One region of the Blautia sp. MSK17_66 genome, then DNA from elsewhere that is predicted to be linked to it. Evidence: predicted binding sites of a transcription regulator. Region 1 holds the regulator's gene; each other region holds the start of a gene.
The links. Region 1 encodes Rex, which represses fermentation and respiration genes when NADH is low (regulators of the CRP and FNR family bind a similar motif). Its sites were predicted from a motif close to ATTGTTAANTANTTAACAAT; they were not measured.
Positions count from the first base shown of each region.

Region 2: the regulator Rex is predicted to act here: its motif matches at 1,633-1,652, upstream of rsxC (electron transport complex subunit RsxC).
Region 3: the regulator Rex is predicted to act here: its motif matches at 1,168-1,187, upstream of pckA (phosphoenolpyruvate carboxykinase (ATP)).
Region 4: the regulator Rex is predicted to act here: its motif matches at 1,106-1,125, upstream of adhE (bifunctional acetaldehyde-CoA/alcohol dehydrogenase).

Region 1 is NZ_JAJBNQ010000003.1:106,012-109,229, reverse strand. It holds gene LIR34_RS02645 (NAD(P)H-hydrate dehydratase) at 1-1,137, opposite strand, end outside; gene LIR34_RS02640 (redox-sensing transcriptional repressor Rex) at 1,226-1,882, opposite strand; gene abc-f (ribosomal protection-like ABC-F family protein) at 2,053-3,218, shown strand, end outside.
Region 2 is NZ_JAJBNQ010000017.1:6,431-9,648, reverse strand. It holds gene rsxC (electron transport complex subunit RsxC) at 1-1,382, opposite strand, end outside; gene LIR34_RS10195 (TetR/AcrR family transcriptional regulator) at 1,817-2,395, shown strand; gene LIR34_RS10190 (AMP-binding protein) at 2,457-3,218, opposite strand, start outside.
Region 3 is NZ_JAJBNQ010000005.1:128,311-131,528, reverse strand. It holds gene LIR34_RS04335 (MATE family efflux transporter) at 1-1,130, shown strand, start outside; gene pckA (phosphoenolpyruvate carboxykinase (ATP)) at 1,332-2,936, shown strand; gene LIR34_RS04325 (alpha-amylase family glycosyl hydrolase) at 3,030-3,218, shown strand, end outside.
Region 4 is NZ_JAJBNQ010000018.1:15,730-18,947, reverse strand. It holds gene LIR34_RS10665 (GTP pyrophosphokinase) at 1-624, opposite strand, end outside; gene adhE (bifunctional acetaldehyde-CoA/alcohol dehydrogenase) at 1,196-3,218, shown strand, end outside.

The sequences.
Region 1 (3,218 bases):
CAGCCGGCTCATCTCTCCCAGGTGCGGGGTACAGATCACCTGACTGCCATGAAAATATTTCTTCCACGTCGGGTTCTTCGAAAGCAGATTCAGTCCATCCGCATCCAGGATCACAGGTTTCCCCATTCTCTGTGCGAAAGAGAGGAAAGATTCTGTTTTCTGTGCACTTTTTTCCGACTGTCCAAGGCCCGGTCCGATCACGATCACATCACACCAGCGTGCCGCATCAGACCATGTATCTTCCCCGCTGGAATCATCCGCAAACATCGCCTCTGGAAGAAGCGTCTGCAGCGGAATACGATTCTCTTCATCTGTCAGGATCTTCACCATCCCGGCACCCGCGGCAAATGCTCCCTCTGCACAGAGATATGCGGCACCGCACATCCCCTTACTTCCAGCAACAATAAGAACCTTGCCAAAGGTACCTTTATTTCCATTCGCAATACGCTTCGGGATTTTCCGGAGATCTTTCTTCTCCAGAACCCCTTTCTCCGGCAAAAGCTCCGGATTCTCGTAGATGCCGACATCCGCCGTGACAACCCTTCCTGCAAACATCTTCCCGGGATAAAGACATAAGCCCGTTTTGCCAAAAGCAAAGGTCACTGTCAGATCTGCATGAAAGGCAATCCCAAGTTCTTCCCCGGTGCTGCTGCTCACGCCGGACGGAAGATCGACCGCCACTTTCCAGGCAGACGCCTGATTCATTGCACTCAGCACATCCCGGTAACGTCCCTCGATTGCACGGTCCAGCCCGACGCCGAAAATGGCATCTACTATAGTAGTATATTCCTTCAGTTCCAGGTTATTCACCAGAGGAACCTGATAATTTCCGGCAATTTCCAGCTGACGGCACGTTTCCTCTGTCCGATGATCCGGATTTCCCATCATATAGATTTCGGCAGCATATCCATGAAGGTGCAGGATCCTGGCAATGGCAACACCGTCTCCGCCGTTGTTTCCGCCTCCGCAGACGCATAAGATACGCTCTTTTTGCTTCGTATCCGCAAAATGCCGTTCCATCTCATCCACGACCGCCAGTGCCGCCCTCTCCATCAGAACGCAGGACGGCACACCCATCCTGTCAATCGTATAACGATCCAATGTCTTCATTTCCGGTCCGTTCACAATCCGTCTCATTTCGTCTCCTCTCCAAAAACAACAGAAAGGCTGTTACGCAGCCTCCTTAATGCAAGGAGCCGGGTAACAGCCTTTCACTGTCCTCTTTTTATGAATGCTGCTCTTCTACATGTTCCTGTCGATATTGACTGAGATTGTAGGATAAAGTCATCAGACTCTCCGAAAGATGAACATTCTCTACAATTACGTCATCCGGAGTATCCAGATCAATATGAGCAAAATTCCAGATCGCCTTGATACCATTCTCGATCAGGATATCCGCCATATCCTTCGCCTTATTCTTCGGAAGTGTAAGGATTGCGATCTCAATATTATTCTCTCTTAAGAAAAATGGAAGATTGCTGATCATCTGGATCTCAATTCCGCGAACAGCAATACCTTCAAGTACCGGGTTCACATCAAAGATTCCCAGTAACTTAAAACCACGTTTTTCAAAGTCAACATAATTGGCAAGTGCCTGTCCAAGATTACCGGCACCAACGATGATCATCGGGTGTACCTCATCCAGTCCCAGGATCTTACCGATCTCTGTATAAAGATATTTTACATTATAACCGTATCCCTGCTGCCCAAACCCTCCGAAATTATTCAAATCCTGACGGATCTGAGATGCTGTGACACGCATTTTCTTACTAAGATCATTGGAAGATATACGCTCAACATTGTCTTCCAGTAATTCGCCAAGATAGCGATAATACCGGGGCAGTCTCTTAATTACAGCTTTTGATATCTGTTTTGCCTCCACCGTTGTCCCTCCCTTAATACTTTCCTGTTAATTATAACGAAATGACATTTTATTGTCAATCTATGTTGGTAATTCTGTGCAATTTTTGCTGTTTTTTCGTTGGTTTTTCCTTTACAAAGATAATTTTTCCCCTTATAATCATAGCGTATATTGATTTTGGAGGAATATTTATGATCTTATCATGTCAGAGCATCTATAAGTCTTTTGGCGAAAAAGTCATTCTGAACGATGCCTCTTTTCATATAGAAGAGCGTGAGAAAGCCGCTCTTATCGGCAACAACGGAGCAGGAAAGACAACCCTTCTCCGTATTATAATGGAAGAAATTTCCGCAGATTCCGGTCAGGTCGTTCTGATGAAGGACAAGAAGATCGGTTATCTCGCACAGTATCAGGAGATCAAGGGACACCGCACCATCTATGAGGAGCTGCTCTCAACCAAGCAGTACATCATTGATATGGAAGACCGCATGCGTGCAGCAGAAATACAGATGAAGCATGCCTCCGGCGAGGAGCTCGAGCGTCTGATGAACACCTATACCCGGCTGACCCATGAATTCGAGCTCGAAAACGGCTACGCTTACAGGAGTGAACTGATGGGTGTCCTCAAGGGTCTTGGTTTCACCGAAGAAGATTTCAACAAGCAGATTGAAACGCTCTCCGGTGGACAGAAGACACGCGTTGCACTTGGTAAGCTTCTGATCTCTAAGCCTGACATTCTTCTTCTCGATGAGCCGACCAACCATCTGGATATGGAGAGTATTGCCTGGCTGGAAACCTATCTCCTGAACTATCCAGGTGCTGTATTTATTGTTTCCCATGACCGTTATTTCCTGGATAAGGTTGTAACCAAGGTCATTGAGATCGATGCCGGACAGGTCCGTATGTACAGTGGAAACTACTCTGCCTACGCAGAAAAGAAGGCTCAGCTGCGTGATGCACAGTACAAGGCTTATCTGAACCAGCAGAGAGAGATCAAGCACCAGGAGGCAGTCATTGTCAAGCTGAAATCCTTCAACCGTGAAAAATCCATCCGCCGCGCCGAGAGCCGTGAAAAAATGCTCGGCAAGATCCAGCGAATCGAGAAGCCGACAGAGGTACAGAGCCAGATGCGCCTCTCTCTCGAACCAAGAGTCATCAGTGGAAATGACGTTCTTACCGTGGAGGAGCTTTCCAAGAGTTTCCCGGAGCAGACTCTTTTTACCGATATCTCCTTCCAGATCAAGCGAGGCGAACGCGTTGCCCTGATCGGAAACAACGGTACCGGCAAGACAACCATGCTCAAGATCCTCAACGATCTTATTCCCGCTGATTCCGGAACCTTCACCCTAGGTTCAAA
Region 2 (3,218 bases), on a different contig from region 1:
GTTTTCTCAGCGCCCTGCGGGTATTTGGTTCTTGCAACAAACACTTCCATATTTCCGATATCGGCAACTTTTTCCTTCATTAATTCAATAGCATCCGGCTTGTTATCCTCGATAACAATAATACCTTTCTCGGCACCTGTTGTCTTGAGGATTGCTTTCAGACCAAAGATAATCTCATCTGCATATGCAAGAAGAACCTTGTGGTCTGCTGTCAGATACGGCTCACATTCGCATCCATTGAGAAGAATCGTATCAACCGGTTTCGCTGGTTTCAGTTTAACACAGGTCGGGAAACCTGCACCACCCATACCAACAATTCCTGCTTCTTTTACGATTTCGATGATCTCATCCGCGGTAAGATCATCTAATGGTTTATGAGGCTGTACGGATTCGTGCAGAGTATTTTTTCCGTCTGATTCGATGACAACTGCCATCACTTCACCGCCTCTTGTTCCATGCATGCGAGGTTCAACAGCAACTACTGTTCCGCTTACACTGGAATGTACCGGTGCGCTGATAAATCCGGCAGCTTCGCCGATCTTCTGTCCGACCTTTACGGTATCTCCTACCTGAACGATCGGATTAGCCGGAGCGCCCAGATGCTGTGACATAGAGATCACAACTGTCTTAGGATCCGGGAATTTCTTCAGATCGATATGCTCGCTGAATTCCTTATGTTCTGACGGATGAACACCGCCATAATATCCATTCAGTCTGTCTTCCCTTATTGCTTTAACGTAGTCGTTGATTACTTTGAAATTCACCTTTGAGAAGTCACGGACCTGTACAGGCTGATTGAGGAATTCCTCAAGTCGTCCCTGTTTTGCAAGTCTCTGATAAATCTTCTCCCATGCACAGTCTTTATTCGGATCTACTTCGCACTTACCGTTCTTGGCACCTCCACACTGCCCATTTACAAGGCTCTTGGAGCAATCAACGATCGGACAGACACCACCGGTTATGTTCAGATAACACTGAGCACAGGCATCACAGCTCTTCTTGGTAAGAGCCATGCCATGATGGCCTCTGTAGTTAAGAGAATTACTTGCTGCATAAACTGGTTTTCCTGCCAGTTCTGCAACTGTCTGAATACCAAGGCCGCAGGAAATTACGATAACATTCTCTGTTCCTTCCGGAAACAGATCCTGTAATTTTCTTTCTGTGTGCATCTTGTTACACAAAAAGTCTACCTTTGTACTGCCAGTGACTGTCTTGCCCTGTTCTGCGGCAAATTTCAGAAATTCATCGCAGTCCGGCTCGTCAATGGTGTCAAATTCCTTGAAGCACTTGTTACAGGCAATGACATACAGGTTGTCTTTGCCCTCAAGCAATGATGCAAGTTCTTCATTGCTTTTCAGCTGATACTTAGTATAGTTCTCCAATTGCTCACCTTCCTTATGAAATATTTGAACTTATATGCTTATCAGCTTCTATCCTTCCTTCCCCTCTGCACTGTTAAGAAAAAAACAATAAAAATCCGATAAACTGGTTCTATAATTACTATCCTATATAAATGTAGCACAAATCGTTTATTTTATCCAGTTCTTATTGTATGTTTTCATCAAAAATAAGCTCTTTTTTTATAAAAAAGCGGTTCTGCACGCTGAAAAAATCTGTTATTTTTTTATCATTATTGTTATTTTTTTATCATAATGGTGAGATGGATTTTTTTTGCCTCAAACTTTAATACCAGACATCCTGACATACCATTTTTTTGTTCTTATACTGTCGGATTTGTGTTATACTGTAACTATTCAGTACCCTCACAGTTACGCTATGCTTTACTATATTTATGAAATATGGGAGGGAATCAACTATGCAAAATCCAGTTTCTGACGAAAGATATTCTGTGGCAGACGAAGCCATTCTGGGTGCTTTTTTTAAACTCATAAAGCAAAAAGCTCCTGACCGGATCACCGTATCCGATATCACCAAAACAGCTGGTATCGCTAGAAGTACTTTTTATAATCATTATCAGGATATCCCCTCTCTTGTATCTGCTGTTGAGGAAAAGACGATCCATGATGTTTTTTCTATAATGGAAAAATTTCATCCGGAAAATGACCGCGATATCTGTCAGTCCTATTTTCTGACGATCTGTCGCTATACAATGGAAAATCCCTTCCTTGCCGGTCTTCTGAGCACCCCTCACGGGAATGATCTGTTTGAAAAAATGCTGACCATGCTTCATCACTATGTCACCGCTACCACCTCTAGTGCCAGACCCGACAGACACACAAAAGAAGAAATATCTTACGTGATCACCTGCGCGATCGGCAGCACCATCGGTGTGCTTCACAAATGGACCCGGGATAATTTTGATCTTGCACCAGAAGTCATTGCAGAAATTCTGACTCAGATTTTCCTGGCAGGCATGCTGCCTCTTTTGTCCTGACTGCCCCGCATACAGGCATAATAAAAACCCGTCTGAGCGAAAGTACTCAGACGGGTTTTTATTATGCCTGCGGCTCGTCGATCAGGACATCCTGTCTCCTGATCTTCTTTGTCGTATTGCGGATAAATGGATTTTTCCGGATCACCAGACCTGTAATGCGACGGTAAGTCGGCTGATTTTTGTTGTATTCATCCAAAAATGCCTGAAGCTGTGACCGGATCATCTCAGCATCCAGTTCCTTCGCCTCCACAACTGCCTGTTCCGGATAAATACGGGCTGTAAGACCGTTGCCTTCGCCTGTTACAATGACTTCGCCCACCAGCGGATTCAATGCAAGCTTGTTCTCGATTTCCTCCGGGGATACATTTTCGCCATTGGAAAGAATGATCAGATTTTTCACACGGCCATTAATGAAAAGATAACCATCTTCATCCATATATCCCTTATCTCCGGTATGCAACCAGCCATCTTTCAGCGTTTCCTCTGTCTCATGAGGCATCTGATAATATCCCTTCATGACGCTTGTACCTTTTACCAGAATCTCTCCATCCTCAAATCTGATTTCCACATTCTCAAGTGGTCTTCCGATGGAACCCGGCTTATTGTTTTCCTGTGTATTATTGCTGATGACCGGAGAGCATTCCGACATACCGTAGCCTTCCAGTATCTGTATACCGTACTCTGCAAAACAGTCAATATAGTAAGGATCCAGATGTGCCCCACCAGTAAAAATCGTGTGCAGTTTTCCGCCAAATACTTTTTCTGCAAGAACTGCCTTCGGAATTGCCGGATCAGCGGCTGCCAGTCTCTTATAAATCGTCTC
Region 3 (3,218 bases), on a different contig from region 1:
TGGGAAGTGGTGTCAATGTCTGTGTTGCACACACACTTGGTGCCAGAGATGAACAGCTCACCATAGAAAACGTACATACGTCCCTTTTGCTCTGTGCATTGATGGGACTGCTGATGGGAACTGTCTGTTTCTTCTTTTCAGAATGGATGCTCATGCTTTTGCACACCAAGGATGATCTGCTCCAACAGGCAACGCTTTATCTTAAGATCTATGCGTTCGGACTTCCTGCAATGGGAATCTATAACTTCGGCAACGGCGTTTTAAGTGCCCGGGGAGAAACCCGGCGTCCGCTTTATTATCTCGCATTTGCAGGTGTTCTGAATGTTATTCTGAACCTGTTTTTTGTCATTGTTCTTCATATGGCTGCTGCCGGAGTTGCGGCCGCCAGTGCCATTGCACAATATGTCTCTGCTGCCCTTATCATGAACCATCTTTTTCGACGCAGGGATGAATGTCATGTCAGCTTAAAGAAGATCCGGTTACACAAAAACATTGCGGTTTCAATTCTGATGATCGGAATTCCGGCCGGGATCCAGAATGCGATTTTTGCGATTGCCAATCTGTTTGTACAGGTCGGCGTCAACTCTTTTGATACGGTTATGGTTTCCGGAAGTGCGGCCGCTACAAATGCAGACACACTGATCTTTAATGTCATGTATGCCTTTTACACCGGATGCTCCAGTTTCATCAGTCAGAATTTCGGTGCAGGTAATAAAAAAAGAATACTCCAGAGTTATTTTATAAGTCTGTTTTATGCTTTTACTGCCGGCGCCATACTTGGTCTTCTGCTGTTTCTTTTTGGGCATCAGTTCCTTTCTCTGTTTGCCACCGATGAAGCAGTCATCGAAGCGGGGATGCAGAGGATCCGCATCATGTCTTTTTCTTATGCTGTGTCCGCTTTTATGGACGCTTCACTTGCAGCATCACGCGGAATCGGAAAGACCATTGTACCGACGATCATTATCATTCTTGGTTCCTGTGTTTTTCGAATTGTATGGGTCTATACCGTTTTTGTTTATTTCCATACTATCCCGGGATTATATCTTCTTTACTTTTTTTCCTGGGTCATCACGGCCATCGCGGAAATCATTTACTTTGCTGTCAGCTACCGGAAGCTCACCATCCGGTAGCTGCTTTTTTATTTTCTGCTTCCATAAGCTGTCACAAACTGTTAAATTATTATCATTTTTCAAAATTTAATTGTTTTTTTATTGCTTTTATTGATGAATTATGTATAATAATCTCTATGAGAAGTCGGAGTGTTCCACTTCTTAGAGGTTAAAGCAGCCAGCATATAGATGGCTCCAATAAAGAAGAGAGGTAAATGTAAGATGGCAAAAATCGATTTAACTAAGTATGGCATCACAGGTACAACAGAAGTTGTATACAATCCTTCTTATGAAGTATTATTCGAGGAAGAGACTAAAGCAGGTCTTGAAGGCTTCGAAGTAGGACAGGAAACAGAACTTGGCGCTGTTAACGTTATGACAGGTATCTATACAGGACGTTCTCCTAAAGATAAATTCATCGTTATGGATGAGAACTCCAAAGATACCGTTTGGTGGACTTCTGATGAATACAAGAATGACAACCATCCTGCAACACAGGAAGCTTGGGCAGCTTGTAAAGAACTTGCTCAGAAAGAACTTTCCAACAAGAAACTTTTCGTAGTTGACGCATTCTGCGGTGCTAACGCTGATACTCGTATGGCTATCCGTTTCATCGTTGAAGTTGCATGGCAGGCACACTTTGTTACAAACATGTTCATCCAGCCAACAGCTGAAGAACTTGAGACATTTGAGCCAGATTTCGTTGTATACAATGCTTCCAAAGCAAAAGTTGAAAACTACAAAGAACTTGGCCTCAACTCTGAAACAGCTGTAATGTTCAACATTACATCCAAAGAGCAGGTTATCATCAACACATGGTACGGCGGAGAAATGAAGAAAGGTATGTTCTCTATGATGAACTACTTCCTTCCACTGAAAGGCATCGCAGCTATGCACTGCTCTGCTAACACAGACATGAATGGCGAAAACACAGCTATCTTCTTCGGACTTTCCGGAACAGGTAAAACAACTCTTTCCACAGACCCGAAACGTCTCCTGATCGGTGATGACGAGCACGGCTGGGATGACAACGGTGTATTCAACTTTGAAGGCGGATGCTATGCTAAGGTTATCAACCTTGACAAAGACTCTGAGCCGGACATCTACAATGCAATCAAACGTAACGCTCTTCTTGAGAACGTAACAGTTGATGCAAACGGAAAGATTGACTTCAACGATAAGAGCGTAACAGAGAACACTCGTGTTTCCTATCCGATCGACCACATCGAAAAAATCGTTCGCCCGATCTCCTCTGCACCGGCAGCTAAGAACGTAATCTTCCTGTCCGCAGATGCATTTGGCGTACTTCCTCCAGTATCTATCCTGACAGAAGCTCAGACACAGTACTACTTCCTGTCCGGATTCACAGCAAAACTTGCTGGTACAGAGCGTGGAATCACAGAGCCTACACCTACATTCTCAGCTTGCTTCGGCCAGGCATTCCTGGAACTGCACCCAACAAAATATGCAGAAGAGCTTGTTAAGAAAATGGAACAGAGCGGAGCAAAAGCTTACCTCGTTAACACAGGATGGAATGGAACAGGCAAACGTATCTCCATTAAAGACACTCGTGGTATCATCGATGCTATCCTCAACGGAGATATCAACAACGCTCCTACCAAGACAATTCCATACTTCAACTTTGAAGTTCCTACAGAACTTACAGGCGTTGATACAGGAATCCTTGACCCACGTGACACATACGCAGATGCTGCTCAGTGGGAAGAAAAAGCAAAAGATCTTGCTGCAAGATTCATCAAGAACTTCGCTAAATATGAAGGAAATGAAGCTGGTAAAGCACTTGTTGCTGCTGGTCCTCAGTTATAATTTCATAACCATTAGCAAAACCCAGGGGCTGCCGTTTATCGACAGCCCCATGCTTTTTTTTATCATAAATACTATGAAACGAGATGATTAGACATGAGTTGGTATAACGAAGCTATTTTTTATCATATTTATCCTTTAGGCCTTGCGGGTGCTCCAAATCAGAATGATTACAGCGAACCTGTGCACCGTCTGAATACTCTTCTTCCCTGGATTGATCACATCAAAGAAATCGGATGTACTGCTCTGTACATTGGTCCACTTTTTGAAAGTGTCGGACACGGA
Region 4 (3,218 bases), on a different contig from region 1:
TTCCTCGTTGATAGGAGCTGCCTGTTTCTGATCTCTTTTATAGCGAAGATGATGATCAAGATTAGCCCAGTAATCCATGGCAGCTGTTCGAAGCTGCAGCTCCAGCTTGATCCACTGATTTTCTTCCTGAAATGGAATGGCAATTTCCAGGATCAGATGGAGACTCTGATAGCCGGATTTCTTGGGCTGTCTGATATAATCTTTGATTTTGATGACACGGATATCCTGCTGCTTCTGGAGAAGGTCAGCTACTTTATAGATATCATCTACATAGGCACAGACCGCTCGGACACCGATCAGGTCGTTGATCTTGTCTAGAGCATTGGAAAAAGTCAGATCCAGCCCCTTTTTCTGCATTTTTTTGCATACGCTGTCATAGCCTTTGAGTCGTCCGGTTTTCATCTGGATAAAGTTTCTTCCATAGTGCATAAGCAGAAAGGTATTGATGATATCTATCTTGGTCATCATAAGATTGATGGCACATTGTCCTTTGATGCTGAACTCACTGTCGGTCAGCATATTCTTTAAAAGTTCTTTCTTTTTCAATTTCTGTCTTTCTTCCTCTAATTGTATCAATGTGAATGTTTCTGGTTCTGTTACTCGTACTGCATTGCCGCTTCCCATTAGAATACTCCTTCAATAATAAATTTGTAGATTGATTGTGTTAAAAGAAAGTAAAGATCTCTCATCTTTTAATTTATGTGGGGCATAATAGAGATATGACAAATAATCTTATTTGAACTTTTGAGGAATGACTCGCGGACAGTTGCGAAAGATTATGGGATATACTTGGGAGGCTGAGCGTTTGTCTGGAAAAACAGTGAGTATTTTTGCTGTATTAACGAAACGGTATAATATATTATTATATACAAAATAAACAAAAAGTATATAGAAAAACAGAAAAAAATATAAAATATTTCAAAAGAAGGTGAATGAAAAAATCTAAATTTCAAATTATATGATAATAATACACAAAAACACCCCGAAAGCACTTGAATAAAATGCATAAAAAATCGAAAAAAGAGGGATTATGTGGGATTGATTTAGATGAATAAAGTATATTGACAAATGATTAACAATCACATATAATAACCTCATCGGCAAGATTGATAAATAATTAACGATAATTCGTTAACACATACAACCAACACACTACACTATTAAGACGAAAAAGAAAAACAGGAGGATTTCAGAAATGGCAAAGAAAGAAAATAACATCCCTGCAATTATCGATACTCCAGAGGCACTTGAAGCTAAGATTGCCGCAATGAAAGAAGCTCAGAAAATTTTTGCTACCTATACACAGGAGCAGGTTGATAAGATTTTCAAAGCAGCAGCAACTGCAGCAGATAAAGCACGTATCCCGCTTGCCAAAGCAGCTGTTGAAGAAACAGGAATGGGTATCGTAGAAGATAAAGTTATCAAAAATCATTATGCATCTGAATATATCTACAACGCATACAAAAACACAAAGACATGTGGTGTAGTGGAAGAAGATCCGGTTTATGGAATTAAGAAAATTGCAGAGCCGATTGGTCTGATTGCAGCAGTTATCCCGACAACAAACCCGACTTCCACAGCAATCTTCAAAACTCTGATCGCATTAAAAACAAGAAACGCGATCATCATCAGCCCACATCCACGTGCAAAAGGAAGCACTATTGAGGCTGCAAAGGTTGTTCTGGAGGCAGCAGTTAAAGCAGGTGCTCCGGAAGGCATCATCGGATGGATCGATGTACCAAGCCTTGAACTGACAAACCTTGTAATGAAAGAAGCTGACATCATCCTTGCAACAGGTGGTCCTGGAATGGTTAAGGCTGCATACTCCTCCGGAAAACCGGCACTTGGTGTTGGAGCCGGAAATACACCGGTTATCATTGATGAGACAGCAGACGTTCGTCTTGCAGTAAACTCCATCATTCATTCCAAGACATTCGACAATGGTATGATCTGTGCTTCTGAGCAGTCTGTAACTGTTCTGGAGGGCGTATACGAAGCAGTAAAAGCAGAGTTCCAGTACAGAGGATGCTACTTCCTTAAAGAAGATGAGATCGAGAAAGTAAGAAAAACAATCCTGATCAATGGTGCACTGAATGCCAAGATCGTTGGACAGAAAGCAGCAACCATCGCTGAGATGGCAGGAGTTACTGTCCCGGCTGAAACAAAGATCCTGATCGGTGAAGTTGAATCTGTAGATATCAGTGAAGAGTTTGCACATGAGAAACTTTCTCCTGTACTTGCAATGTACAAGGCAAAAACCTTCGACGAAGCAATCGCAAAAGCAGAACAGCTTGTAGCTGATGGCGGATACGGACATACAGCTTCTCTTTACATCAATGTAAATGAGAAAGAAAAAATGGCAAAACATGCGGCAGCAATGAAGACCTGCCGTATTCTTATCAATACTCCATCTTCTCAGGGTGGTATCGGAGACCTCTACAACTTCAAACTTGCTCCGTCTCTGACACTTGGATGCGGTTCCTGGGGTGGAAACTCTGTATCTGAAAACGTTGGTGTAAAACACCTGATCAATATCAAGACTGTTGCTGAGAGGAGAGAGAACATGCTCTGGATGAGAACCCCGGAAAAAGTTTACTTCAAAAAAGGCTGCCTGCCGGTTGCTCTTGATGAACTGAAAAACGTAATGGGCAAAAAACGCTGCTTCATCGTAACTGACTCCTTCCTTTATAAGAATGGATATACAAAGAAAATCGAAGACAAACTGGATGAAATGGGAATCGTTCATACATGCTTCTCTGATGTAGAACCAGATCCGTCTCTGGCAAGTGCAAGAGCAGGTGCAGCAGCAATGCGTGCATTTGAGCCGGACTGCATCATTGCAATGGGTGGTGGTTCCGCAATGGATGCCGGTAAGATCATGTGGGTTCTTTATGAAAACCCGGATGCAGACTTCGATGATATGGCAATGGACTTCATGGATATCCGTAAGAGAATTTATACATTCCCGAAAATGGGTAAAAAAGCTTACTTCATCGCCGTACCTACATCTTCTGGTACAGGTTCTGAGGTAACACCGTTCGCGATCATCACAGATAAAGAGACAGGAATTAAATGGCCTCTGGCAGACTATGAACTGCTTCCGGATATGGCGATCGTAGATACAGACAACATGATGAGTGCACCAAAAGGACTGACAAGTGCTTCCGGTATCGACGTTATGACACATGCGATCGAAGCATATGTATCCATGATGGCAT